DNA from 4 places in the Massilia paldalensis genome. Region 2 is predicted to be linked to each of the others. Evidence: predicted binding sites of a transcription regulator. Region 2 holds the regulator's gene; each other region holds the start of a gene.

Region 1 (5,937 bases), on a different contig from region 2:
CGGGCCAGGTGGTCGTACTCGGGCGTGATGTGGCGGAACAGTTCGGACAGGCGCGAGACGGAGACGGTCCAGATCACCGGCTTGCCGGCGTCGTCCTGGCCGGCCGCGGCGGGAAGGCGGGGGAGGGGGCTCATGTGCGCCAGTGTAATCGATCGGCACGCCGCCGTGTTTCAGCACGTTTCAGGGTGAAACACGTGAATTAGGCATTTTCCGGGCCGCCGTAAGAATCGGGTAAGGGGGCGCCACTAGGATCGACCTTAGCCATCGGCATCAGCTGGGCATACATAGATAGAATGATTGGAGACAAAGTGGACCAAGACATCGTTCAGCGGGTCAAGAACGACCCCAATTACCAACAACTCAAGGAGACGCGTTCCCGCTACGGCTGGATGCTCACCTGGGCCGTGATGATCGTGTATTACGGCTTCACCTGCCTGAATGCCTTCGACAAGCCGTTCATGGCTTCCAAGATCGGTTCCGGCGTCATGTCCTGGGGCGTGCCCCTGGGCCTGTTCGTGATCCTGTTCACCGTGGCCGTCACCGCCATCTACGTGCGCCGCGCCAATCGGGAATTCGACGCGCTGACCGAGGCGATCCAGAACAACGTCGCCGCCGTCCCGGCGCAGGCAGCCCAGCCGGTCAAGGTGCGCGCATGATGGCCCGCCTCCGACACGCCGCCCCGCTGGCGCTGCTCGCGGCCAGCAACCTCGCCCTGGCCGCGCCGGACCTCGGCCAGTCCGCCAAGCAGGCCACCAACTGGACCGCGATCATCATGTTCGCCGTGTTCGTGGTGCTGACCCTGTTCATCACCAAGTGGGCCGCGGCCAAGACCCGTTCCGCTTCCGACTTCTACACGGCCGGCGGCGGCATCTCCGGCTTCCAGAACGGCCTGGCCATCGCCGGCGACTTCATGTCGGCCGCGTCCTTCCTCGGCATCTCGGCGGCCGTGTTCGCCAACGGCTTCGACGGCCTGATCTACGCGATCGGCTTCCTGGTCGGCTGGCCCGTGCTCACGTTCCTGATGGCCGAGCGCCTGCGCAACCTGGGCCGCTTCACCTTCGCCGACGTCGCCGCCTACCGCTTCGCCCAGAAGCCGGTGCGCATGTTCGCCGCTTCCGGCACCCTCGTCACCGTGCTGTTCTACCTGATCGCCCAGATGGTCGGCGCCGGCCAGCTGATCAAGCTGCTGTTCGGCCTGGACTACTGGATCGCCGTCGTGCTGGTGGGCGTGCTGATGATGGTCTACGTGCTGTTCGGCGGCATGACCGCCACCACCTGGGTGCAGATCATCAAGGCCGTCATGCTGCTGGCCGGTACCACCTTCATGGCCTTCTCCGTGCTGGCCCTGTACAACTTCAGCCCGGAAGCGCTGTTCGCCAAGGCCGTCGAAGTGCATGCCAAGGGTGATGCCATCATGGGTCCGGGGGGCTTCATCAAGGATCCGATATCCGGCATCTCGTTCGGCATGGCGCTGATGTTCGGCACGGCTGGCCTGCCGCACATCCTGATGCGCTTCTTCACCGTCCCGAGCGCCAAGGAAGCGCGCAAGTCGGTCCTGTGGGCCACTACCTGGATCGGCTACTTCTACGTGCTCGTGTTCATCATCGGCTTCGGCGCCATCGTGCTGGTCGGCACCAATGCCGGCTTCAAGGACGCGGCCGGCAAGCTGCTGGGCGGCGACAACATGGCGGCCGTGCACCTGGCCAAGGCCGTGGGCGGCGACATCTTCCTCGGCTTCATCTCGGCCGTGGCCTTCGCGACCATCCTGGCCGTCGTGGCCGGCCTGACGCTGTCGGGCGCCTCGGCCGTGTCGCACGACCTGTACGCCACCGTCATCAAGAAGGGCCAGCCGGCCCCGGGCAGCGAGTTGCGCGTGTCGAAGATGACCACCATGGTGCTGGGCGTGATCGCCGTGCTGCTCGGTATCGTGTTCGAGAAGCAGAACGTCGCCTTCATGGTGTCGCTGGCCTTCGCCATCGCCGCGTCGGCCAACTTCCCGGTGCTGTTCATGTCGGTCCTGTGGAGCAAGTGCACGACCCGCGGCGCCACCGTCGGCGGCTTCCTGGGCCTGGCCACCGCCGTCGGCCTGACCGTGCTGTCGAAGTCCGTGTGGGTCGACGTGTTCCACAACGACGCCGCGATCTTCCCGTACACCTCGCCGGCGCTGTTCTCGATGATCGTCGGCTTCGTGGGCGTGTGGCTGTTCTCGGTCACCGACAAGAGCCCGCGCGCGGCCATCGACAAGGCCGGCTTCGAGGCGCAGGAAGTGCGTTCGGAAACGGGCATCGGCGCGTCGGCGGCATCGGCCCACTAAATCGCACCATCACCACGTCGTCCCCGCGCAGGCGGGGATCCAATTTGCGAGCGCAGCGTCAATGCCTGCATAAATTGGGTCCCCGCCTTCGCGGGGACGACGCTTTTGGGGTTGCAATCATCCCTGGTGTTTCACGTTGAAACGCATTTGAAACGCCGTCGCTGTTCCAGCGCATCCCGTTCGGCACGCAAGTGCTTGAAAATCCACCAAATCCCTGGTTCCCATGCGTTGGCACGCTACTTGCGATGTCATGGTCAAGTACCGTGCATAACCGCGTTCCACGAAAGGACACCATGACCATCCGCTCCGCTGGCGCCGCCTTCCGCCGCGCCGTCCAGGAAGAACATCCGCTGCAAGTCCCCGGCGCCATCAACGCCAACCATGCGCTGCTCGCCCAGCGCGCCGGCTACCGTGCCATCTACCTGTCCGGCGGCGGCGTCGCCGCCGGTTCGCTGGGGCTGCCCGACCTGGGCATCTCGGGCCTGGAAGACGTGCTGATCGACGTGCGCCGCATCACCGACGTGTGCGACCTGCCGCTGCTGGTCGACGTCGACACGGGCTTCGGCGCCTCCGCCTTCAACGTCGCGCGCACCGTGCGTTCGCTGATCAAGGCCGGCGCCGGCGCCTGCCACATCGAGGACCAGGTCGGCGCCAAGCGCTGCGGCCACCGTCCGGGCAAGGAGATCGTCAGCCAGGACGAGATGGTCGACCGCATCAAGGCCGCGGCCGATGCGCGCACGGACGAGGACTTTGTGATCATGGCGCGCACCGACGCGCTCGCGGTCGAGGGCCTGGACAAGGCCGTCGAGCGCGCCGTCGCCTGCGTGGAGGCGGGCGCCGACATGATCTTCCCGGAGGCGATCACGAGCTTGGACATGTACAAGCGCTTCAAGGAAGCCGTCAAGGTGCCGATCCTGGCCAACATCACGGAATTCGGCGCGACGCCGCTGTTCACGGTCGAGGAGCTGAAGGGCGCCGACGTCGACATCGTGCTGTACCCGCTGTCCGCCTTCCGCGCCATGAACAAGGCGGCGGAGCACGTGTACGGGGCGATCCGCCGCGACGGCACCCAGCAGGGCGTCGTCGACACCATGCAGACGCGCGCCGAACTGTACGATCGCATCGACTACCACCGCTACGAACAGAAGCTCGACGCGCTGTTCGCCCAGAACAAAGCCAAATAAAGGAGACGAACGATGACCGAAGCAACCTTCAAGCCGAAGAAATCGGTGGCCCTGTCCGGCGTCGCCGCCGGCAATACCGCCCTGTGCTCGGTGGGCCGTTCCGGCAACGATCTGCACTACCGGGGCTACGACATCCTGGACATCGCCGACGCCTGCGAATTCGAGGAGATCGCCTACCTGCTCGTGCACGGCAAGCTGCCCAATAGCGGCGAGCTGCGCGGCTACAAGGCCAAGCTGAAGTCGCTGCGGGGACTGCCGCAGGCCGTCAAGGCCGCGCTGGAAGCGCTGCCGGCCGGCGCGCACCCGATGGACGTGATGCGCACGGGCGTCTCCGCCCTCGGCTGCGTGCTGCCGGAAAAGGACGACCACAACGTGGCCGGCGCGCGCGACATCGCCGACCGCCTGATGGCCTCGTTCGGCTCGATGCTGCTGTACTGGTACCACTTCAGCCACAACGGCAAGCGCATCGAGGTCGAGACGGACGACGATTCGATCGGCGGCCATTTCCTGCACCTGCTGCACGGCCACGCGCCGCAGCAGGAGTGGGTCAAGGCGATGCACACCTCGCTGATCCTGTACGCCGAGCACGAGTTCAATGCCTCGACGTTCACGGCGCGCGTGATCGCCGGCACCGGCTCCGACATGCACTCGGCCATCACGGGCGCGATCGGCGCGCTGCGCGGGCCGAAGCACGGCGGCGCCAACGAGGTGGCGCTGGACATCCAGAAGCGCTACGAGAACGCGGACGAGGCGGAAGCCGACATCCGCAACCGCGTGGCCAACAAGGAAGTCGTGATCGGCTTCGGCCACCCCGTGTACACGATCTCGGACCCGCGCAACAAGGTGATCAAGGAAGTGGCGCGCACGCTGTCCCAGCAGGGTGGCTCGATGAAGATGTTCGACATCGCCGAGCGGCTGGAATCCGTGATGTGGGAAGTGAAGAAGATGTTCCCGAACCTGGACTGGTTCTCGGCCGTCTCCTACCACATGATGGGCGTGCCGACGGCCATGTTCACGCCGCTGTTCGTGATCTCGCGTACCTCCGGCTGGGCCGCGCACGTGATCGAGCAGCGCATCGACAACAAGATCATCCGCCCGAGCGCGAACTACGTGGGGCCGGAAGACCTCGCGTTCGTGCCGCTGGCGGAACGGAAGTAATCACACGGAATATTAAAACACCGTCGCCCCCGCGCAGGCGGGGACGACGGGGAGCAAGCAACCATGAACATCGCCTACCGCAAACCTCTCCCGGGCACCGATCTCGCCTACTTCGACGCGCGCAGCGCCGTCGAGGACATCGAGGCGGGCGCCTGGGACAAGCTTCCCTATACCTCGCGCGTGCTGGCCGAGAACCTCGTGCGCCGCTGCGAGCCGCAGGCCCTGGTGCCGTCGCTCAGGCAGCTCGTCGAGCGCAAGCGCGACCTCGACTTCCCCTGGTTCCCCGCGCGCGTCGTGTGCCACGACATCCTGGGCCAGACTGCCCTCGTCGACCTGGCCGGCCTGCGCGACGCCATCGCCGCCCAGGGCGGCGACCCACGCCTCGTCAATCCCGTCGTGCCGACCCAGCTCGTGGTCGACCATTCGCTGGCCGTCGAATGCGGCGGCTTCGACCCGGACGCGTTCGCGAAGAACCGCGCCATCGAGGACCGCCGCAACGAGGACCGCTTCCACTTCATCGACTGGACGAAGAAGGCGTTCCAGAACGTCGACGTGATCCCGCCGGGGAACGGTATCCTGCACCAGATCAACCTGGAGCGCATGAGCCCCGTCGTGCAGGTGCAGGACGGCGTCGCCTTCCCGGACACGCTGGTGGGCACCGACTCGCACACGCCGATGGTCGACGCGCTGGGCGTGATCGCCATCGGCGTGGGCGGCCTGGAAGCGGAAAGCGTGATGCTGGGCCGCGCTTCCTGGATGCGCCTGCCGGACATCGTCGGCGTGGAGCTGACGGGCAAGCCGCAGCCGGGCATCACGGCCACCGACATCGTGCTGGCGCTGACGGAATTCCTGCGCAAGTCCAAGGTCGTGTCGAGCTACCTGGAGTTTTACGGCGCGGGCGCCGCCAGCCTGACGCTGGGCGACCGCGCGACGATCTCGAACATGGCCCCGGAATACGGCGCCACCGCCGCCATGTTCGCCATCGACGAGCAGACCATCAAGTACCTGAAGCTCACGGGCCGCGACGACGAGCTGGTGCGCCTGGTGGAGCTGTACGCGAAGGAAGCGGGCCTGTGGGCCGACACGCTGCACCACGCCGAGTACGAGCGCGTGCTGCGCTTCGACCTGTCGAGCGTGGTGCGCAACATCGCCGGCCCCTCGAATCCGCACCGGCGCGTGCCGACGTCCGAGCTGGCCGCGCAGGGCATCGCCGGCGTCGTCGAGAACGAGCCGGGCCGCATGCCGGACGGCGCCGTCATCATCGCCGCCATCACCAGCTGC
Region 2 (5,937 bases):
GACGGATGCCGACGACAAGCTGGTAGGCGCCCTGCACATCCACGACCTGACCCGCGCCAAGGTGATCTGATGGTGACTCCGCTGGCACACATGGAACGCGCCAGGCGCGTGAAGGTCATGATCTTCGACGTCGACGGCGTGCTCACCGACGGCAGCCTGACCTATGGCGCCGACGGCGAGGTCACCAAGACCTTCTTCGTGCTGGACGGCCTCGGCATCCAGCTCCTGAACCGCACGGGCGTGCAGACGGCGATCATCAGCGCGCGCACTTCCCCCATCGTTGTCAGGCGCGCGGCGGACCTGGGCATCACCCACGTGTTCCAGGGCCAGCACGACAAGCGCATCGCCTTTGCCGAGCTGCTGGCCAAGACCGGCGTGACGGCCGAGGAATGCGGCTACATCGGCGACGACGTGATCGACGTGCCCTTGCTCACCCGCGTGGGCTTTGCCGTCACCGTGCCGAGCGGCCATCCGGAAGTGCAGCACCGCGCCCACTACGTGACGAAGAACCCGGGCGGCCGCGGCGCCGTGCGCGAAGTCTGCGACATGGTGATGCGCGCCCAGGGCACCTACGATCAGGCCCTCGCGCCGTATTTCGCATAAGGGACGACCGGATACCCCATGGCACCCGCAACCTACAAACGGACCGCGCACCGCTGGCGCCTGCTGGCGCTGATGCTGACCGCGGTGTTCTTCGCCTTCGGCAGCTTCTGGCTGGTGCAGGTGATGCAGGGCCAGGGCGACGATCCCACCCGCGTCAACGTGGGCGACGACCCGGACTACATCATCGACAACTTCAGCTTCGTGCGCATGTCGGTGGACGGCAAGCCGCGCTACGTGATCTCGGGCGAACGCCTGACGCACCGGCCGTCGACCAACACCTCGGAGATCGAGAACCCGGTCGTGCACAGCCTGGCGGCCGAGAAGCCGCCGATGACGATCACGGCCGACCACGCGCTCGTGAACCAGAACCAGAACCAGATCGACCTGACCGGCAACGTCGACATCCGGCGCCCGGCCAGCGGCACCGGCCAGCCGCTGCACATCCAGACCACGGCGATGACGTTCCTGCCGGACGAAGAGATCGCGAAGACCGACAAGCCGGTCAAGATGACGCTCGGCGGCGCGACGATCGATTCGATCGGCGCCACGGTCAACAACGCGACCCAGCAGGCCCAGCTCGGCCGGGGACGCACCGTCTATCCGCCGCGCCAGCCGCGCTGAAGCCCATTCACCTGAGGACAACCATGAACAAACTACTCGCCGCCGCCATCTGCCTGCTGGTGCCGCTGGCCGCCTCGGCCGAGAAGGCGGACGCGCTCAAGCCGATCACGATCGACTACAAGGACGCCCACGTCGACCAGGTCACGCAGAACTATGTCGCCACCGGCGACGTCGTCATCACGCGCGGCACCATGGTGCTGAAGTCGGACCGCGCCGAGGTCAAGGAAGCGCCGGACGGCTACCGCACCTTCATCCTGACCGCCGCGGCGGGCAAGGTGGCCACCTTCCGCCAGAAGCGCGACGGCGGCCCCGACCTGTGGGCCGAGGGCCAGGCCCAGCGCATCGAATACGACGAGCGCGCCGACCTGATCAAGCTGTTCTCCAAGGCCGAGATCCGCCAGCTCGAAGGCAAGAAGGTCACGCAGGAAATGGATAGCCCGTTCATCTCGTACGACAGCCGCAGGGAAGTGCTGGTGGGCCGCAACGATCCGAGCGGCGCCGACGTGCAGGGCAAGGGCCGCGGCAGCATCACGCTGGCGCCGCGCCGTAACCAGGCAGCCGCGGCGCCCGCCGCCGCCACGCCGGCCGCAGCGCCCGCGGCGAATGTCCCGGCCACGGAGAAGAAGTGATGGAGACGAGCACGGAAAACGCGGCCGTCGCCGGCAATAGCAGTACCGGCGCCGGCGGCAGCACCCTCGTCGTCAAGGGCCTGCAGAAGAGCTACGGCAAGCGCCTCGTCGTGCGCGACGTGTCGCTGCAGGTCGCCTGCGGCGAAGTGGTCGGCCTGCTGGGGCCCAACGGCGCGGGCAAGACGACCTCGTTCTACATGATCGTGGGCCTGGTGCCGTCCGATGCCGGCACCATCGACATCAACGGCGACGACGTCTCGAGCCTGCCGATCCACCGCCGCGCGCTGCTGGGCCTGTCGTACCTGCCGCAGGAAGCGTCGGTGTTCCGCAAGCTGACGGTCGAGGAAAACATCCGCGCCGTGCTGGAACTGCAGCGCGAGAACGGCAAGGCGCTGAGCAAGCAGCGCATCGCCGAGCGCCTCGACGAGCTGCTGAGCGAGCTGCAGATCGAGAAGCTGCGCGAGAGCCCGGCGCTGTCGCTGTCCGGCGGCGAGCGCCGCCGCGTGGAGATCGCGCGCGCGCTGGCGACCAACCCGCGCTTCGTGCTGCTGGACGAGCCGTTCGCCGGCGTCGACCCGATCGCCGTGATCGAGATCCAGCGCATCGTGCGCTTCCTGAAGGAGCGCGGGATCGGCGTGCTGATCACCGACCACAACGTGCGCGAGACGCTCGGCATCTGCGACCGCGCCTACATCATCAACCAGGGCGCAGTGCTCGCATCCGGCCGCCCCGACGACATCATCGCCAACGAATCCGTACGCCGCGTCTATCTGGGTGAACACTTCCGAATGTAGGTATGAAACAGACGCTGCAACTCAAGACTTCACAGCACCTTGCGCTCACGCCGCAGCTGCAGCAATCGATCCGCCTGCTGCAGTTGTCCACGCTGGAGCTGCACCAGGAGATCGAGCAGGTCCTGAGCGACAACCCGCTGCTGGAACGGCTCGACGATCCGCTCGACCGTTCCGTGCGCCTGCTGGCCGACGGCGCCATCAACAGCGCGCCGGCGCCGGCCGAGGCCCCCGCGCAGCAGGGCAGCGGCGAGGAAAACAAGGCCGCCGGCAGCGAAGGTGAAGGCGAGGGCGGCGGCAGCGACGATGCGCACGGCGGCGACGGCGATGCCGACTGGGGCGAGGGCCGCAGCGGCAACAGCGGCAGCGGCGCCGACGACGAGGATGGCCGCCCGCAGCTGGAAGCCAGTCCCGTCACGCTGCGCGAGCACCTGATGGAGCAGGTGCGCCTGTCGTGCTGCGCGCCGCGCGACTGCGCGCTGGTCGAGCTGGTGGTCGATGCGCTGGACGACAACGGCTACCTGGAAGAATCGCTGGACGACATCCACGCGCGCCTGCCGGAAGAGCTGGAGATCGATTTCGACGAGCTGCGCACGGCGCTCTCCCTCGTGCAGAGCCTGGAGCCTGCCGGCGTGGGCGCGCGCAGCGCGGCCGAGTGCCTGGCGCTGCAGATCCGGCGCATGCCGAACGTGCCCCTGGTGACGCGCCGCATGGCGCTGACCATCGTCGAAAAATACCTGACCTGGTTCGCCCAGCGCGAATTCAACAAGCTCAAGAAGGCGCTCGACTGCGACGACGAAGACCTGCGCGAGGCGCAGAGCGTGATCCGCCAGTGCAACCCGCATCCGGGCGCCGCGTTCGCATCGGACGTCTCCGACTTCGTCGTGCCGGACGTGATCGTGCGCCGCGCCAAGGATGGCTGGAGCGTGCAATTGAATCCCGAGGTCATGCCGCGCCTGCGCGTGAACAGCCTGTATGCGCAGGCCCTCAAGGGCGGCAAGTCCGAGACGCAACTGAATGCGCAGCTGCAGGAAGCGAAGTGGCTCATCAAGAACATGCGCCAGCGCTTCGACACGATCCTGCGCGTGGCCCAGGCCATCGTCGAGCGCCAGCGCAATTTTTTCTCCCATGGCGCCGTTGCCATGCGGCCCCTTGTTTTGCGCGAGATAGCTGATACACTAGGTCTACACGAGAGCACAATTTCTCGAGTCACAACTCAGAAATACATGCTGACCCCGCACGGCATGTTCGAGTTGAAGTATTTCTTCGGGAGCCATGTTGCCACCGAGGCGGGAGGAGAAGCATCCTCGACGGCAATCCGGGCTCTCATCGTGCAACTCACAGGAGCAGAAGACCCCAAGAACCCTTTATCCGACAGCAAGATCGCGGACATGTTGGGGGAGCAGGGAATGGTCATCGCGCGGCGCACCGTCGCCAAGTACCGAGAAGCCTTGAAGATCCCGCCCGTCAGCCTCCGCAAATCCTTGTAGCAAGTACTTGTCGTCGTTGGACGAGTCCTTGCGGCCAGTTCGTGTCAAAACGTTGCCACCTGCGCATGAAGCGCGGATGCGCGCGTGGTTGTGGCAGCGCCTCTTCAAAGGAGTGTGTATGAATCTCACCATCAGCGGACATCACCTCGATGTTACCCCGGCCATCCGAGAGTACGTACAGAACAAGCTCGAACGCATTACCCGCCATTTCGATCAAGTGATCGATACCCACGTCATCCTCTGCATCGACAACCTCACCGAGAAGGCCAAACGCCAGAAGGCGGAGATCAACTTGCGCGTCGCCGGCAAGATCCTCCATGTCGCCAGTGCCGCGCACGACTTGTATGCCGCGATCGACATGTTGATGGACCGGCTCGACCGCCAGGTCTTGAAGTACAAGCAGATGATGCAGGACTTCACGCACACGTCACCGAAACGCCTGCCCGACGCGGGCGACGACGCCGAGCCGGCCACGGCTTGATTCCATAACGGCAACGTGAACAAAGGGCGCATCGGCGCCCTTTTTGCTTTGACGGGCGCGCGCATGGCGTGGCGCGCAGGGCGGGCGGCAAGCCGTCCACCCTGCCGCTAGAATAAGGGTCTGATTAGTCGAATAACGAGACACATGACCGAATACGTACTGACCCGCGTCGCCAATGGCACCGGCATCATCACGCTGGACCGCCCCAAAGCCCTGAACTCGCTGTCGCTCGACATGGTGCGCGCGCTGGCGCAGGCCCTGCAGGCCTGGCGCGACGATGCCTCCGTCCACGCCGTCGTCATCCGCAGCAGCAGCGAGAAGGCGCTGTGCGCCGGCGGCGACATCCGGTTCTTCCACGAGGTCGGCCGCGCGACGCCGATGGGCGGCAGCGCGCTGCTCGAGGATTTCTTCACCGAGGAATACGCGCTCAACCACCTGATCCACTTCTATCCGAAGCCCTACGTCGCGCTGATGGACGGCGTCGTGATGGGCGGCGGCATGGGTATCGCCCAGGGCGGTCCCGGCTGCGGCCTGCGCATCGTGACGGAACGGACGAAGATGGCCATGCCCGAGGTGAACATCGGCCTGTTCCCGGACGTGGGCGGCAGCCACTTCCTGTCGCACGCGCCGGGCCGCCTGGGCCACTACCTGGGCCTGACCGGCGCCACCGTCGGCGCCGCCGATGGCCTCTACCTGGGCCTGGCCGACCTGTTCGTGCCGGGCGAGCGCATGGGCGAACTGCTCGCGCTCGTCGAGGCCACGCCGGGCGCGGCGCTGGCCGACGCGATCCGCGCCTTCGCCGCGCCGTTCGCGGATGGGGCGGGCGCCAGCGAACTGCAGGCGCAGCGCGAACGCATCGATGCGCATTTTGGCGCGGACTCGGTGGCCGGCGTGATGGCCGCGCTGGCGGGCGATGCCGATCCGTTCGCGCAGAAGGCCTTGTCGATGATGCGCCAGCGTTCTCCCCTGATGATGTGCGTGACGCGCGAGATGCTGGAGCGCGCCGCGTCGCTGGACGTGGCCGATTGCCTGCGCATGGAACGCGCGCTGGTACGCCGCAACTTCGAGCACGGCGAAGTGCTGGAAGGAGTGCGCGCGCTCGTGATCGACAAGGACAACGACCCGCATTGGAATCCGCCCACATTGGACGAGGTGACGCCAGCGATGGTCGCGCGCTTCTTCGACCCCGTGTGGCCGGACTACGTGCATCCGCTGCGCCATCTCTGACCCTGCACCACGGAGCCCCCATGCCGCCGCGTTTTCCTGCCGTCTGGCAGACCCGCCTGGATGGGTATCGCAGCGTGGACGAGGACGCCGGCTGC
Region 3 (5,937 bases), on a different contig from region 2:
GCCCGGCAAGTCCTTGAACAGCTCGGCCATCTCGGCCTGCGACTTGAAGCACATGCCCTCGTTGAAGCGGCGCACGCGCTTGGCGTTGGCCAGCATCTCGCCTTCCGCGATACACACGCGCGCCTCGTGGGCGATGAATTCGTCGCGGCTGATGAACTGGACCGGGTGCGTGGCGACTACCGGCAGCCCCAGGCGGCCCGCCAGCGCTACCGAATGGCGCACCTGCTGCTCCTGGTTCGGCTGGCCGGCGCGCTGGATCTCGACATAGAAATGGCCCGGGAAGATCTGCGCCCAGCGGCGCGCGCAGGCCTCGGCCTTGGCGATGTCGCCGTTGTCGATGGCCTGGCCGATGTCGCCGAACTGGGCGCCGGACAGCACGATAAGTCCGTTCGCCTGCGGCACCTCCGGCTCGAGCGTGGACACCGAGGTCGCCAGCGCCTCCAGCCACTCGACGCGGATCTCGGCCCGGCCCTTGTACTGGTTCGTCAGCCATGCCTTCGACAGCAGCTCGCACAGCTGCAGGTAGCCGGTGCGGTTCTTGCACAGGATGAGCAGGCGGAACGGCTTGTCGCGGTTGTCGTCGTTGGTGATCCAGGCATCGACCCCGACGATCGGCTTGACCCCCTTCCCGCGCGCCGCTTTATAAAAGCGGACCAGGGCGAACGCATTGGCCAGGTCGGTGACCGCCACGGCCGGCTGCTCGTCCTTGACGGCGGCCTTGACCAGGTCGTCGATGCGGACCAGGCCGTCGACGATCGAGTATTCGGTGTGGATGCGGAGGTGGGTAAACGTCGGGGAAGTCATCCGGCCATTTTACCGCGACCGGCGCGGAGACGGGTTTGCCGGTTTGCTTTTTGGAATGAACAGCGTGGCGGTTTCGCCAACAGTAAAGACTTGACTTGCGGCCGAAGCGCCGCCCCGGCGGCGCCTTCGTCGTCCCTGCAGCGCCTTCGTCGTCCCTGCGCAACCTTCGTCGTCCCTGCGCAGGCAGGGACGGCAAGTACGATCAGGCCTGCTTGCGGCGGCGCAGGAAGCCCATGCCGGCAGCAGCCAGGCCGAACAGCGACAGCGTCGCCGGCTCCGGCACTTCCGATACGGCCAGGCCAGTGACGGTGACGACCTGCTTGTTGTCTTCCAGGTTGGCGGTACGGATGCCCGCGCTGGCGAACGAGGCGATGCCGGTATCGCCGGTGATGTGCAGATCGGCGCCGTTCAGCGACACCATTTCGGCATCGGTCGGGTTCACCCACAGGTCGAAGGCATTGTAGTTCGTGCTGTCGCCCGTCTTGTACAGGTAGCCGAACAGGTGGTAGTCGGTGCCGATCTTGATGTCGGTACCGGCCACGTAGCGGCTGTCCTTGCCGTTGGTACCTTTCATGCGCAGGAAGATGTCGTTGGTGCAGCCGGCGGTATCGCCCCCGCAGTTGGCTTTCAGGCCGATGTTCGGGCCGTCGCTGTTACCGAAATAAACGGCCATGAAATCGTTGTTCTGCAGTTCCTTGGAGACCGAGAAGGTGAAGTCGACGAGCAGGCCGCCCGATTGCTTCGAGCCCAGCGGGAGCGTCACGGCGGTGTTGGAATTCGTCGACAACGTATAGGACGGCGCCCCGCTGGCAAGCAGGATGCCGGCATTGGCGCTACCGGCTGCAGCGAACAGGATCGTGGCGAAAAGTGCAGAAAGTTTGATCATTATCAATCCCTAGTTTAGATGTTGTGACCAACTTTCAGCAAAATATGTGCCAATACGATAATAAACTTATATTTCAACTACTTAAGTTGTTTTATTGAAAATCCCCGTTGCATACTGTAAATTTTTTCGACAAGGCATCATGTAATGCGGTACGGCGGGCGCCACAGCTCACGATGGCACCTCCCTGCCTTATAATAGCCGGCTGTCTTTCCGCCTTCCGAACCGATCACCATGACCACGCACGTCAACATTGCCGCCTACAAATTCATCACCCTCGACAACCTCGAAGAGATGCGCCCGCAATACCAGGCGCTGTGCAACGAGCTCGATCTCAAGGGCACCGTGCTGCTGACGCCGGAAGGCATCAATATGTTCGTCTCCGGTCCGCGCGAGCAGATCGACCAGTACCTGGCCTGGGTACGCAGCGACCCGCGCCTGGCCGACCTGGAGTGGAAGGAAAGCCTGTCGACCGAGCAGTCGCACCGCCGCATGCTGGTCCGCATCAAGAAGGAAATCATCACGATGCGCATGCCGTTGATCAAGCCGGAGCTGGGCCGCGCCCCGTCGGTGGCCCCCAAGACCCTGAAGCGCTGGCTCGACCAGGGCCACGACGACGATGGCGTCCCCGTCGTCATGATGGAAACCCGCAACGCGTTCGAAGTCGACGTCGGCACCTTCAACAACACGCTCGACTACCGCATCGACAAGTTCAGCGAATTCCCGGACGTCGTCGCCGCGCACAAGGACGAATTGCAGGGCAAGACCGTGGTGACCTTCTGCACCGGCGGTATCCGCTGCGAAAAGGCGGCCATCCACATGCAGAACATCGGCTACGACCGCGTCTACCAGCTCGACGGCGGCATCCTGAAGTACTTCGAGGAAGTCGGCGGCGACCACTATACGGGCGACTGCTTCGTGTTCGACTACCGTACCGCGCTGAACCCGAAACTGGAGCCGACCGAGACCGTGCAGTGCTTCGCCTGCCGCGCCGTGGTGACGCCGCGCCAGCAGCTGGCGCCGGAGTACGTGGTCGGCAAATCGTGTCCGCATTGCGCCGGTGACCAGGCCAAGGGGACCGAGGCCAGCGGAACCGAAGCCGAGGGTGCGGCGGCGCACTGAGCCACCTCTCGTACGGCACAAACAAAAAGCAAAAAGCACCGCAAGGGCCGTCGCCCCGCGGTGCTTTTTGTTTACCCATTCGTACCGATGCCGTGGTGCGGTGACGTCATCCGTGCTGGTGCAAGGCAAGGCTAGTGCACCGTGTCACGCGCCGTCGTGTGGACCGGCCTGTCGGTCCCGTACTTCCTCCGCATTTGCAGAAACGGCTCTTCGATGGTGCGATAGCTCAAGGTCGCCAGCAGCCAGGTCAGACCGTACGCGACGATTCCCATGATCGCCGCATCCACCCAGCCGTTGCCGACGGGGGAAACGCGGCCCACGTACTTGGCCAGCAGGTGCAGCAAGGCCATGTGCAGAAGATAGAAGGAAAAGCTGACCTTGCCGCCATGGCACAGCACGCGCTCGAGCACGGCTGGCAGGCGCGGTTCGAAAGAGACCCATGCGACGATGAAAGCGGCCCAGCCGGCGCTCTCGGCCATCGACCAGAAGATCCAGAAACCGGACTTCGGCGTGGCGCCGAACGGCGCGAAGCGATGCAGTGCCGCGGTGTCGCACACGACGACCGCGGCAGCGGCCAGCAGCAGCCAGGGCGCCCAGGCATGCAGCCGGGCGCGGTGCTGCCGGTACACCATGGCGGCCAGCATACCGATGAGGAACTGGTCGAAGCGGCCCACGAAGGTGGAAAAATACATCAGCGTGCTGTTGTCGTTGACCGTGTAGGCGCTGAGCTTGAAGAATCCCATCAGCACCAGCAGGCCGAGGAGGTAACGGGGACCTTGCTCCATCGCGAAGCGCGCCAGGAAGGGAAACACCAGGTAGAACAGGAATTCCAGCGAGATCGTCCACGCCGCGCCCGTGACCGGCGTACCCGACGTCGGCGCATGGCCGAGATTCGTCGCGGCGAGATACAGGATGTCCTGCGGCTGGAAATTGTCGCGCCCGATCGAGGTGGCGACGAGGAAGATGGTGAGAAACAGCGGAGCGATCCGCAAGATGCGGTTGCGCACGAAGTCGCGGTACACGATGCTTCCCTGGTGCAATGCGATTTGCATGAACAGGAAGCCGGATAGCGTGAAGAACAAGCCGACTCCGGTATGCCCTTCGGTGATGAGTCCCGCCCATGGCGTCGCCAGTGCGGGACCACCAAGGCCGCGGTATTCCAGCTGGAAGTGAAACAGGAACACGATGGTGGCAGCCAGCCAGCGCAGCTGGTCGATGCGCGGGTTGTACTGTAGATTAAGCGATTGCATAGGGCTACCGTGCTTGCGTTAAGACAAGCATTGTAGTCCGATCTGTTCGCATGCCGCGTCCCGATGGCCGAACTGGCAGGTCGCGGGAGCGGGCGTGCCGTCAACGGCAAGCCCGCTCCGCGGCCGGGACCGCGATTTCCTCAGCCGTGCACGGTCGGCAGATTGAAGTCGGCCACGCCGACGACCTGCGCGGTGTCGGAGGCCGACATATTGCCCATGATCTTGGCGATCTGCATGTCGATATTGCCCGGATCCATTCCTGCCGCCGCCGTCATGATGTCGTGCACGGAGGCGATGTAGTCGATCGCGATCTTGTTGGCGGCCGTGCCGGAGTAGGCCGCCTTTTCTGCAGGCGTATCCACGCGGTCCGTAAAGGCGCCTGCGACCGCCACTTTCGCCTGGTAGGCGAACTTGTCGGAATCCTGGGCGCCGCCGGCGATCTGGGTCACGACGTTGTCGATCGTGATCGCCTTCTGGTTGAGCAGATTGGCCCAGTACTGCACGCCTGCCGTTTCCGCCGCGCGGCCGAACAGGTGCTCGTACACGGCACTGACGACCGCGTTATTGTCCATGCCCGCGTAGGTGTCGCGATATTCCTGCGACGCCGCAAAGCTGGCCGAGATTTTCTGGTAGCCGCTCGGATCGGTCGCCAGGACGTTGGCCCAGTAATCCAGGCCGGCCACGTCCGCGGGTCGGCTGAAGTAAGCCACATACAATTTCTGCACTTCGTTATCGTAGTCAGTCGCCATGTTCGCCTCCTTAAAGTGAATGTAAAAAATATACCGCATTCACTTTTTTAGAGGCGCACTCAACCGTGCATCAGCGCTCTTAAGTTATTGAAAGAAAAGATTTTTTTCTGGAAATGCGCTGAAAGCAAGGATGTGTTAGACAGATAACCCGACGCCGGATGAAACGCTTGCGATAAATAAAAAAAACCCACTGCATGGGCAGTGGGTTGGCGTCGGAAAAAGCTTATCAACGGAAGAACGCCGAGATCTCGCGCACGCTGGACGCATCCAGCGTCCCCGCCGCGGCGCGCAGGCGCAGCAGGCCGATCAGGTAGGAGTAGCGGGCTTGCGCCAGGTCGCGCTGGCTCGTATACAGCTGCTGCTGGGCATTCAGCAAGTCCAGGTTGATGCGCACGCCGCCCTTGATGCTCTGTTCCGTCGCCTTCATCAGCAGCGTGCCCGATTCGACCGCCTTTTCCAGGGCGCCGATCTTGTTCACGCTCGACAGCACGATACTGTGCGCCTTGCGCAATTCGACCATCACCCGGCTGGTGCGCGCATCGAGGTCGGACTGCGCGCGCCCGTAGGCATCGGCTGCCTGGCGCGTCGTTGCGCTGATGGCGCCGCCCTGGTAGATCGGAACGTTCACCTGCACGCCGATGGCGCGGTTGGTCGAGCTCTGGGTATAGGTATTGATCGATTCCGCATCGCCCTTGCTGTAGGCGGCGATCAGGTCGACGCGCGGGTAATGGCCGGCATTCTGCTTGCTGATCTCCAGGCGCGCGCTTTCCACCGCAAGGCGGCCCGCAGCCAGTTCCTTGTTGTTCTCGCGGGCCGTCTTTTCCCAGTCCTCGAAGCTGCCCGGCGGCAGGGTCGTCGGACGGAAGCCGTCGGCCAGCGTGTCCAGGTTGCCGGGATCCATGCCGATGATGCCGGCCAGCGTCTCGCGCGCGGCGACGACGTTGTCCTGCGCCTCGGTCAGCTGGGCTTCGGCCAAGTCGAGCCGGGCCTGCGTTTCCAGCATGTCGGTCCGGGTGCCCTCACCCTTCTCGAACAGGCGCTGGTTCACGTGCATCATCTCGACATACATGTCGCGCGACACCTTCGACAACGCCACCTGGTCTTCCGCGAACAGCACGTCCATGTAGGC
Region 4 (5,937 bases), 150 kb from region 2:
TCAGGCTGTTGGTGGCGGCGAAGCCATAGGCGCCGGACGCGATCACGCGCACGCCCACGCCCGTCGACTCGGTATTCGTCACGCTTTCGACGTTCAGGTCGCGCGTGGTGATGTACTGGTTCAGGTAGCGGCCGATGCGCACGTCGCAGTAGGAAGCGCCGGCCTTCCTGGCGGCGTCCATGGCCGTATCGGCGAGCGACTTCTTGACGCTGGCGGCGAGCGGCGCGAGCAGTTCCTCGGCCGCGATGGCGTTGCCCTGGACGGGCACCAGCATGGCGCCGGCCGTGCCGGCGCCGATTTTCAGGAAAGTACGGCGTTCCATCGTTCCTCCAATGCACCCGCCGTCGCCCCTGCGGAGGCAGGGGCCCAATTTTGTTGGTGTCGCACGAAAATTGGATCCCCGCCTGCGCGGGGACGACGGTGTTTTATTTCGCGTCTGTCACACCGCGTCGGACAGCGAGGTGAAGTTGAAGTCGCGTACCTTCATCGGCGGGATCGACATCTGGAACGGCACCTCGTCGCCCCCGATGATCACCGGCTTGCCGATTTCCTCGATGTTGTTGAGCATCGTGACGGGGCTCTCGTTGAAGCGGAAGTTCTTGATCGGGTACTTGATCTTGCCGTTCTCGATGTAGAAGGTGCCGTCGCGCGTGAGGCCCGTCAGCAGCACCGATTGCGGATCGACCATGCGGATGTACCAGGTACGCGTGACGAGGATGCCCTTCTTGGTGCTGGCGATCAGGTCGGCCGTCGTCTTGTCGGTGCCGGCCATGATGATATTGCCCGGCATGGCCGTCGGCTGCACGCCCTTCTTCTTGGCCCAGAACTGCGAGTACTGCAGCGCATTCACTTTGCCGTTCTTGATCAGGTCCATGCGCTGGCGGGCCAGCAGGCTTTCCTGGTCCCAGGGCAGCACCGGCACGTCCGTGTTCCACGGGTCGGCCCAGATATTGACCTTCTCGTCGAACAGCTTGTCGCCCAGGCGCGAGGCGCCGCCCTTCTTCGACAGGAAGCTGCGGCCTTCGTCGGTCTGGCGCGCGTTGAAGCCGAACAGCATGAAGCCGAGCAGCTCGGACGTGGCGGCCGGCTCCAGGATCACGGTGTAGCGGCCCGGCTCCAGCGCCTTGGCCTCGACCGAGCGCAGCGCCTTCTCGATGGCCACGTCGGCCGCTTCACGCGGATCGAATCGTGCGGCGTCGGTGGCCGAGCGCTTGACCCAGCCGGAGCCGCGGCCGTCCTCGGTGCGCACGGTGCAGGTGAAGTCCAGCATGGTCTGGTCCTGGTGGCCCCACACGCCCTTCGAGTTGGCCACGCTGGAGAACGAGGTGCCGTCGGTGAAGAAGCCGGCGGCCACCAGCTTGTTCTTGCGGCAGGCCTCGATCGCGTAGGCGGCGGCCTGGGCGCGGTATTCCGGGTCGATGGCCGCCGTCTTGGCGTTGAAGGTGGCGGACGGCTTGTAGTCCTGCTTGCCGACGGTCGGCATGAATTCCGGGTTTTCCGGCGCCAGGCGCGCCAGGTCTTCCGCGCGGCGCACGACTTTTTCCAACGACTTGTCGTCGAATTCGTTGATGCTGGCGGTGCCCTGGCGGTTGCCGAAGGCGACCTGCACGGACACGGTGGTGTCTTCCGCCAGGCCGGCGGTGGAGACGGCGTTGCGGGCGAAGCGGATGTTGCCGTTGCGGCTGCCGCTGACGCCGACGATGCATTCGTCGGCCTTCGAATACGACAGGACGCGGTCGCAAATGCGCTTGGTTTGTTCCTTGGTCAGGATGGTCATGTTCTGTCTTTCCGTGCCTTAGCCGATCTTGCGGGCGGTGTTGATGACGTTGATGCCGTTGAAGCGCGCGGTCGACGAACCGTGCGAGACGATGCTGACCTGCGGAGGCTGGCCCTTGCCGTCGAAGAAGGAGCCGCCCATGCGCCAGTCGCGCTCGTCGCACAGCGCCGTGCAGGCATTCCAGAAGTCCTGGGTATTGGACTGGTAGGCCACGTCTTCCAGCATCTGGCCGATCTTGCCGTCCTTGATCTCGTAGAACAGCTGGCCGCCGAACTGGAAGTTGTAGCGCTGCTGGTCGATCGAGAACGAGCCGTCGCCGACGATGTAGATGCCCTTCTTGATGTCCTTGACCATCTCGTCCGGCGTCAGCTTCTTCGCGCCCGCCTGCAGCGACACGTTGGGCATGCGCTGGAACTGCACGTTGCTCCAGCTGTCCGCGTACGAGCAGCCGTCCGACTCGGTCTTGCCGATGATGTGGGCCTGGTCGCGGGTGGCCTGGTAGCTGACCAGGATACCGTCCTTGATGATGTCCCAGCGCTTGCACTTGACGCCTTCGTCGTCGTAGCCGACGGCGCCCAGCGAGCCCGGGGTGGTCTTGTCGGCGACGATGTTCACCAGCGGCGAGCCGTACTTGAAGTTCTTGCTCTGCCACTTGTCGAGCGTGGCGAAGCTGGTGCCGGCGTAGTTGGCCTCGTAGCCCAGCACGCGGTCCAGTTCCGTCGGGTGTCCCACGGATTCGTGGATCGTCAGCCACAGGTGCTCGGGCGAGAGCATCAGGTCGTACTTGCCCGGCGCGACGGACTTCGCCGTCAGCTTGCGCTTGGCGTCGCGGCCGGCCGCGCGCGCATCCTCGACGATGTCGTAGGAGCCCGTGTACAGCGTGGCGACGCCGCCGGCGGCCTTGATCTTGTGTTCCGGCTTCGGTTCCAGGTATTCGTAGCCCATGCCGACGGGATTCGACAGGCCGCCGCGCGAGCGGAACTTGCCGCTCGCCTTGTCGACGGCGGTGGCCGACAGCGGCGCCCACAGGCGCTGGATGTCCTGGTCGATGTAGGAACCGTCGGTGGACGCGAAGTACTTCTGCTGGTTCACCTGGAACAGCATCGACTGCATGAAGTTGGCGCCGCCGTCCATGCCGGCCTTGTTGGCGGCGATCAGCAGCTCGGCCTTCTCCTTGATGGGCACCGTCCTCCAGTCCTTCTTGACCGGCGTCGCCCACGACACCTCCCCCACGCTCTTCACCGGCGCCAGCTGCACCGGCTCGCTCTGCAGCTTGGCATTCGCCTTGGCGATCGCCACCGCCTGGCGCGCGGCGCCCGCGATGCCGTCCGGGGTCATGTCGCTGGTGGCGGCGAAGCCGTAGGCGCCGCCGGCGATCACGCGCACGCCCACGCCGGCCGACTCGGTATTCGTCACGCTCTCGACGTTCAGGTCGCGCGTGGTGATGTACTGGTTCAGGTAGCGTCCGATGCGCACGTCGCAATAGCTGGCGCCGGCCTTGGTGGCGGCATTCATCGCCACGTCGGCGAGCGCCTTCTTGGCGGTCACGGCCATCGGGTTGAGCAGTTCTTCGGCGGCGATCGCGCGGCCGAACACGGGGACCAGCATCGACCCGAAGGCCAGGCCGCTGATATTGAGGAAGGTACGGCGTTCCATAAGTCTCCTGAAATCACACTACGTCTTGGACAGGGCCCGGCGGAGGGGCCACACGTTCTTTTACTGCGGTGCGCCAATGAAAACTGTTAAACAGTAGCAGCAAGTTGTCGTTTTGAATAGGCAATCTTTATGCCAAGCACGTAATGACCTTCGCGCTGCCCGTTTCGAGGGTTCCCGGAGCGCCAGGACAGTGCACGACGGGGTTTCGGCGACTTTTCAGTGCAAGGCAGTGACAATCCGCGCATTTTTTTGGGGAAGCGACGTGTATATTCGCGACACAATCAGTTCACATTTCGCCGATCCACGTCAGGTCCCATGAAGATCCTTCGTCACTTAGTGGCAGCGGCCGTGCTGCTGAACGGCGCGGCCGTCCACGCGGCCATGCCTTCAGCCACGGCTTCCTCCACGCATGCATCGTCCGATCTGCCCGCGCCCGCCCAGCTGGCCCCCCTCGCCTTCCCCGGCTGGAGCGCAGCCGGGCCGGGTCGCGTGCAGACGGTGCAGATCCCGTTCGGCACGGCCGAACACGAGGGATGGCATACCGGCCAGGTGCGCGTGGTGGTCGAGCCGAAGCTGGTGCTGCGCATCGATGCGGGACACCTGGTGCTGATCGCCGGCCTGGTGCCGGCGGGCGGCGACGGCCGCGCCAGCGCCGCCCAGGCCACGCCGATGGCGCTGGCCGCCTACCAGTTCGAGAAACAGGGAAGCACCTGGCATGCGAGCCTGAGCCAGGGCATCTTCGCCTGGCGCGGCTTCGGCGGCAACGCCACGCTGCACGCCGTGGCGCTGGGCGGCCAGCGCCAGGGCCTTGGCGTCGAATACGGCAGTTGCTGGGACGGTTACTGCGGCACCTGGCTGGCGCTGTACGAACCGGACAAGGGCGGGATGCGCCGCGAGCCGGCGGTGGAGCTGGCGCTGTCCGGCACCAACACGGCCGGCGCGGCGGACTGCCCGCGCCGGCTGCAGCTGTCCGGCCGGGCGCAGCCGATCGCGGCCCAGGTGAAGGGCGGGGCCGACGCCGATGCGCACGACTGCTATGCGATCGACGGCAGCTGGGCAGTGGATGCGGCGCACGAGCAGCCGGGCGACCTCGTCATCCATTACCACGGCGCGATCCAGCGGGGCGAATCGCCGCTCTCGGCGCCGCTGGCCGTCGACCAGCGCCAGGTGCTGCGCTACGCCAGCGGCAAGTACCGCGCCGTGTCGGGTTTCAATCCGGTGCCGTCGCTGTGAACCGCCGCACCGGCGCCGTACGGTGGGCACGTGGTGCCCACCCTACCTTCAGGACTTGGGCGGCTTCACGGGCGTGAAGTTCAGGTCCTGGAAGTCGTAGCTGAAGTCCGTCTCGGTGGAGATCGGCTGCATCTTCATGCGCTCGATGCTGCCGTCCGGGTTCAGCGCGAAGGTCACGTAGGCGTCCGCGTTGAAGTTGCGTTCCTTCCAGCGCACGATGAAGGTGTCGTGCTGGAAGTGCTCCAGTTCCCCCGTCAAATCCGGCGTGCGCGAGAACGTCAGCACCTGCTTGTTCCCCACGTGCTTGATGGTGGCGCTGCCGTACCACGGATCCTGGTACTCGCCGTCGTAGCTCGCGCGCGGCAGCGAGGGTTGCGACTTCGCGGCCCGGGACGCGCTGGCCTTGGCCAGGCGCGCCTGTTCCTTGGCGTGCGTCTCGTCCTCGACGGCTTTCACGGCGCCGATCCAGTCGGTCTTCGCCTGCGGCTCCAGCATGCGTTCCAGCAGCTGCCATTGCAGCGCGTTCAGCGAGCCGCCGCTTTCCGCATTGGTCAGGATGGCGATGCCCAGCTTCGCTTCCGGCACCAGCACCACCTTCGAATAGAAGCCCTGCAGCGCGCCGCTGTGCATGGCCAGCAGCCGGCCCTGGTAGTCGCGCAGCTGGAAACCGAGGCCGTAGGCGGAGAAGTTCGGACGCGTGGCGGCCAGCTTCGGATTCGGCTCGCTGATGCGCATCGGCGTTTGCGCGGTCCACATCTCGCGCGCCTGCCTGGCGCTGAACAGGCGCCGTTCCTTGCCGTCCGGTCCCGTGCCCAGGCTGCCCTGCGCGAGCAGCACGTTCATCCAGCGCGCGATGTCCTCCGCATTCGTATTGATGCCGACGGCGCCGACGGCGTTCGGCACCGGCATCGCCTTCACGGCGGCGATCTTGCCGTCGATCTTGCTGTGCGCGTTGGCCACGTCCGGATTGCCGGCATTTTCCGCCAGGCTGGTCGTCGTCGTGTTCATGCCCACGGGCGCCAGGATGCGCTCGCGGATCGTCTCGCCCCAGGTCTTGCCCGACTTGGCGGCGATGATCTTGCCGGCCACGATGTACAGCAGGTTGTCGTAGGCGTAGCTGCTGCGGAAGCTCGTCGCCGGCGCAATGAAACGCAGCTTGTGGATGATCTCGTCCGTCGAGAATTGCGTCGTCGGCCACCACAGCAGGTCGCCGGCGCCCAGGCCCAGGCCGCTGCGGTGGGTCAGCAAATCGCGCACCGTCATCTCGTGGG

What was found. Region 2 encodes sigma-54, which starts transcription at its own class of promoters, with help from an activator protein. Its sites were predicted from a motif close to TGGCANGNAANCTGCTTT; they were not measured.
Region 1: the regulator sigma-54 is predicted to act here: its motif matches at 2,544-2,561, upstream of prpB (methylisocitrate lyase).
Region 3: the regulator sigma-54 is predicted to act here: its motif matches at 1,725-1,742, upstream of ACI1V7_RS20250 (PEP-CTERM sorting domain-containing protein).
Region 4: the regulator sigma-54 is predicted to act here: its motif matches at 3,551-3,568, upstream of ACI1V7_RS17775 (TldD/PmbA family protein).

Annotation. Positions count from the first base shown of each region.
Region 1 is NZ_JBJCIU010000002.1:691,868-697,804, forward strand. Features, by position in the region: gene prpR (propionate catabolism operon regulatory protein PrpR) at 1-134, opposite strand, end outside; gene ACI1V7_RS12805 (DUF485 domain-containing protein) at 309-656, shown strand; gene ACI1V7_RS12810 (cation acetate symporter) at 653-2,314, shown strand; gene prpB (methylisocitrate lyase) at 2,608-3,498, shown strand; gene prpC (bifunctional 2-methylcitrate synthase/citrate synthase) at 3,511-4,656, shown strand; gene acnD (Fe/S-dependent 2-methylisocitrate dehydratase AcnD) at 4,720-5,937, shown strand, end outside.
Region 2 is NZ_JBJCIU010000003.1:832,124-838,060, forward strand. Features, by position in the region: gene ACI1V7_RS18430 (KpsF/GutQ family sugar-phosphate isomerase) at 1-70, shown strand, start outside; gene ACI1V7_RS18435 (KdsC family phosphatase) at 70-603, shown strand; gene lptC (LPS export ABC transporter periplasmic protein LptC) at 622-1,224, shown strand; gene lptA (lipopolysaccharide transport periplasmic protein LptA) at 1,248-1,853, shown strand; gene lptB (LPS export ABC transporter ATP-binding protein) at 1,853-2,647, shown strand; gene ACI1V7_RS18455 (RNA polymerase factor sigma-54) at 2,650-4,134, shown strand; gene hpf (ribosome hibernation-promoting factor, HPF/YfiA family) at 4,253-4,615, shown strand; gene ACI1V7_RS18465 (enoyl-CoA hydratase/isomerase family protein) at 4,760-5,842, shown strand; gene ACI1V7_RS18470 (APH(3')-II family aminoglycoside O-phosphotransferase) at 5,863-5,937, shown strand, end outside.
Region 3 is NZ_JBJCIU010000004.1:197,745-203,681, forward strand. Features, by position in the region: gene dnaE (DNA polymerase III subunit alpha) at 1-804, opposite strand, end outside; gene ACI1V7_RS20250 (PEP-CTERM sorting domain-containing protein) at 1,007-1,690, opposite strand; gene ACI1V7_RS20255 (sulfurtransferase) at 1,922-2,809, shown strand; gene ACI1V7_RS20260 (acyltransferase family protein) at 2,941-4,059, opposite strand; gene ACI1V7_RS20265 (DUF4214 domain-containing protein) at 4,200-4,808, opposite strand; gene ACI1V7_RS20270 (TolC family outer membrane protein) at 5,035-5,937, opposite strand, start outside.
Region 4 is NZ_JBJCIU010000003.1:685,521-691,457, reverse strand. Features, by position in the region: gene ACI1V7_RS17785 (TldD/PmbA family protein) at 1-322, opposite strand, end outside; gene ACI1V7_RS17780 (TldD/PmbA family protein) at 440-1,777, opposite strand; gene ACI1V7_RS17775 (TldD/PmbA family protein) at 1,796-3,433, opposite strand; gene ACI1V7_RS17770 (hypothetical protein) at 3,749-4,666, shown strand; gene ACI1V7_RS17765 (serine hydrolase) at 4,715-5,937, opposite strand, start outside.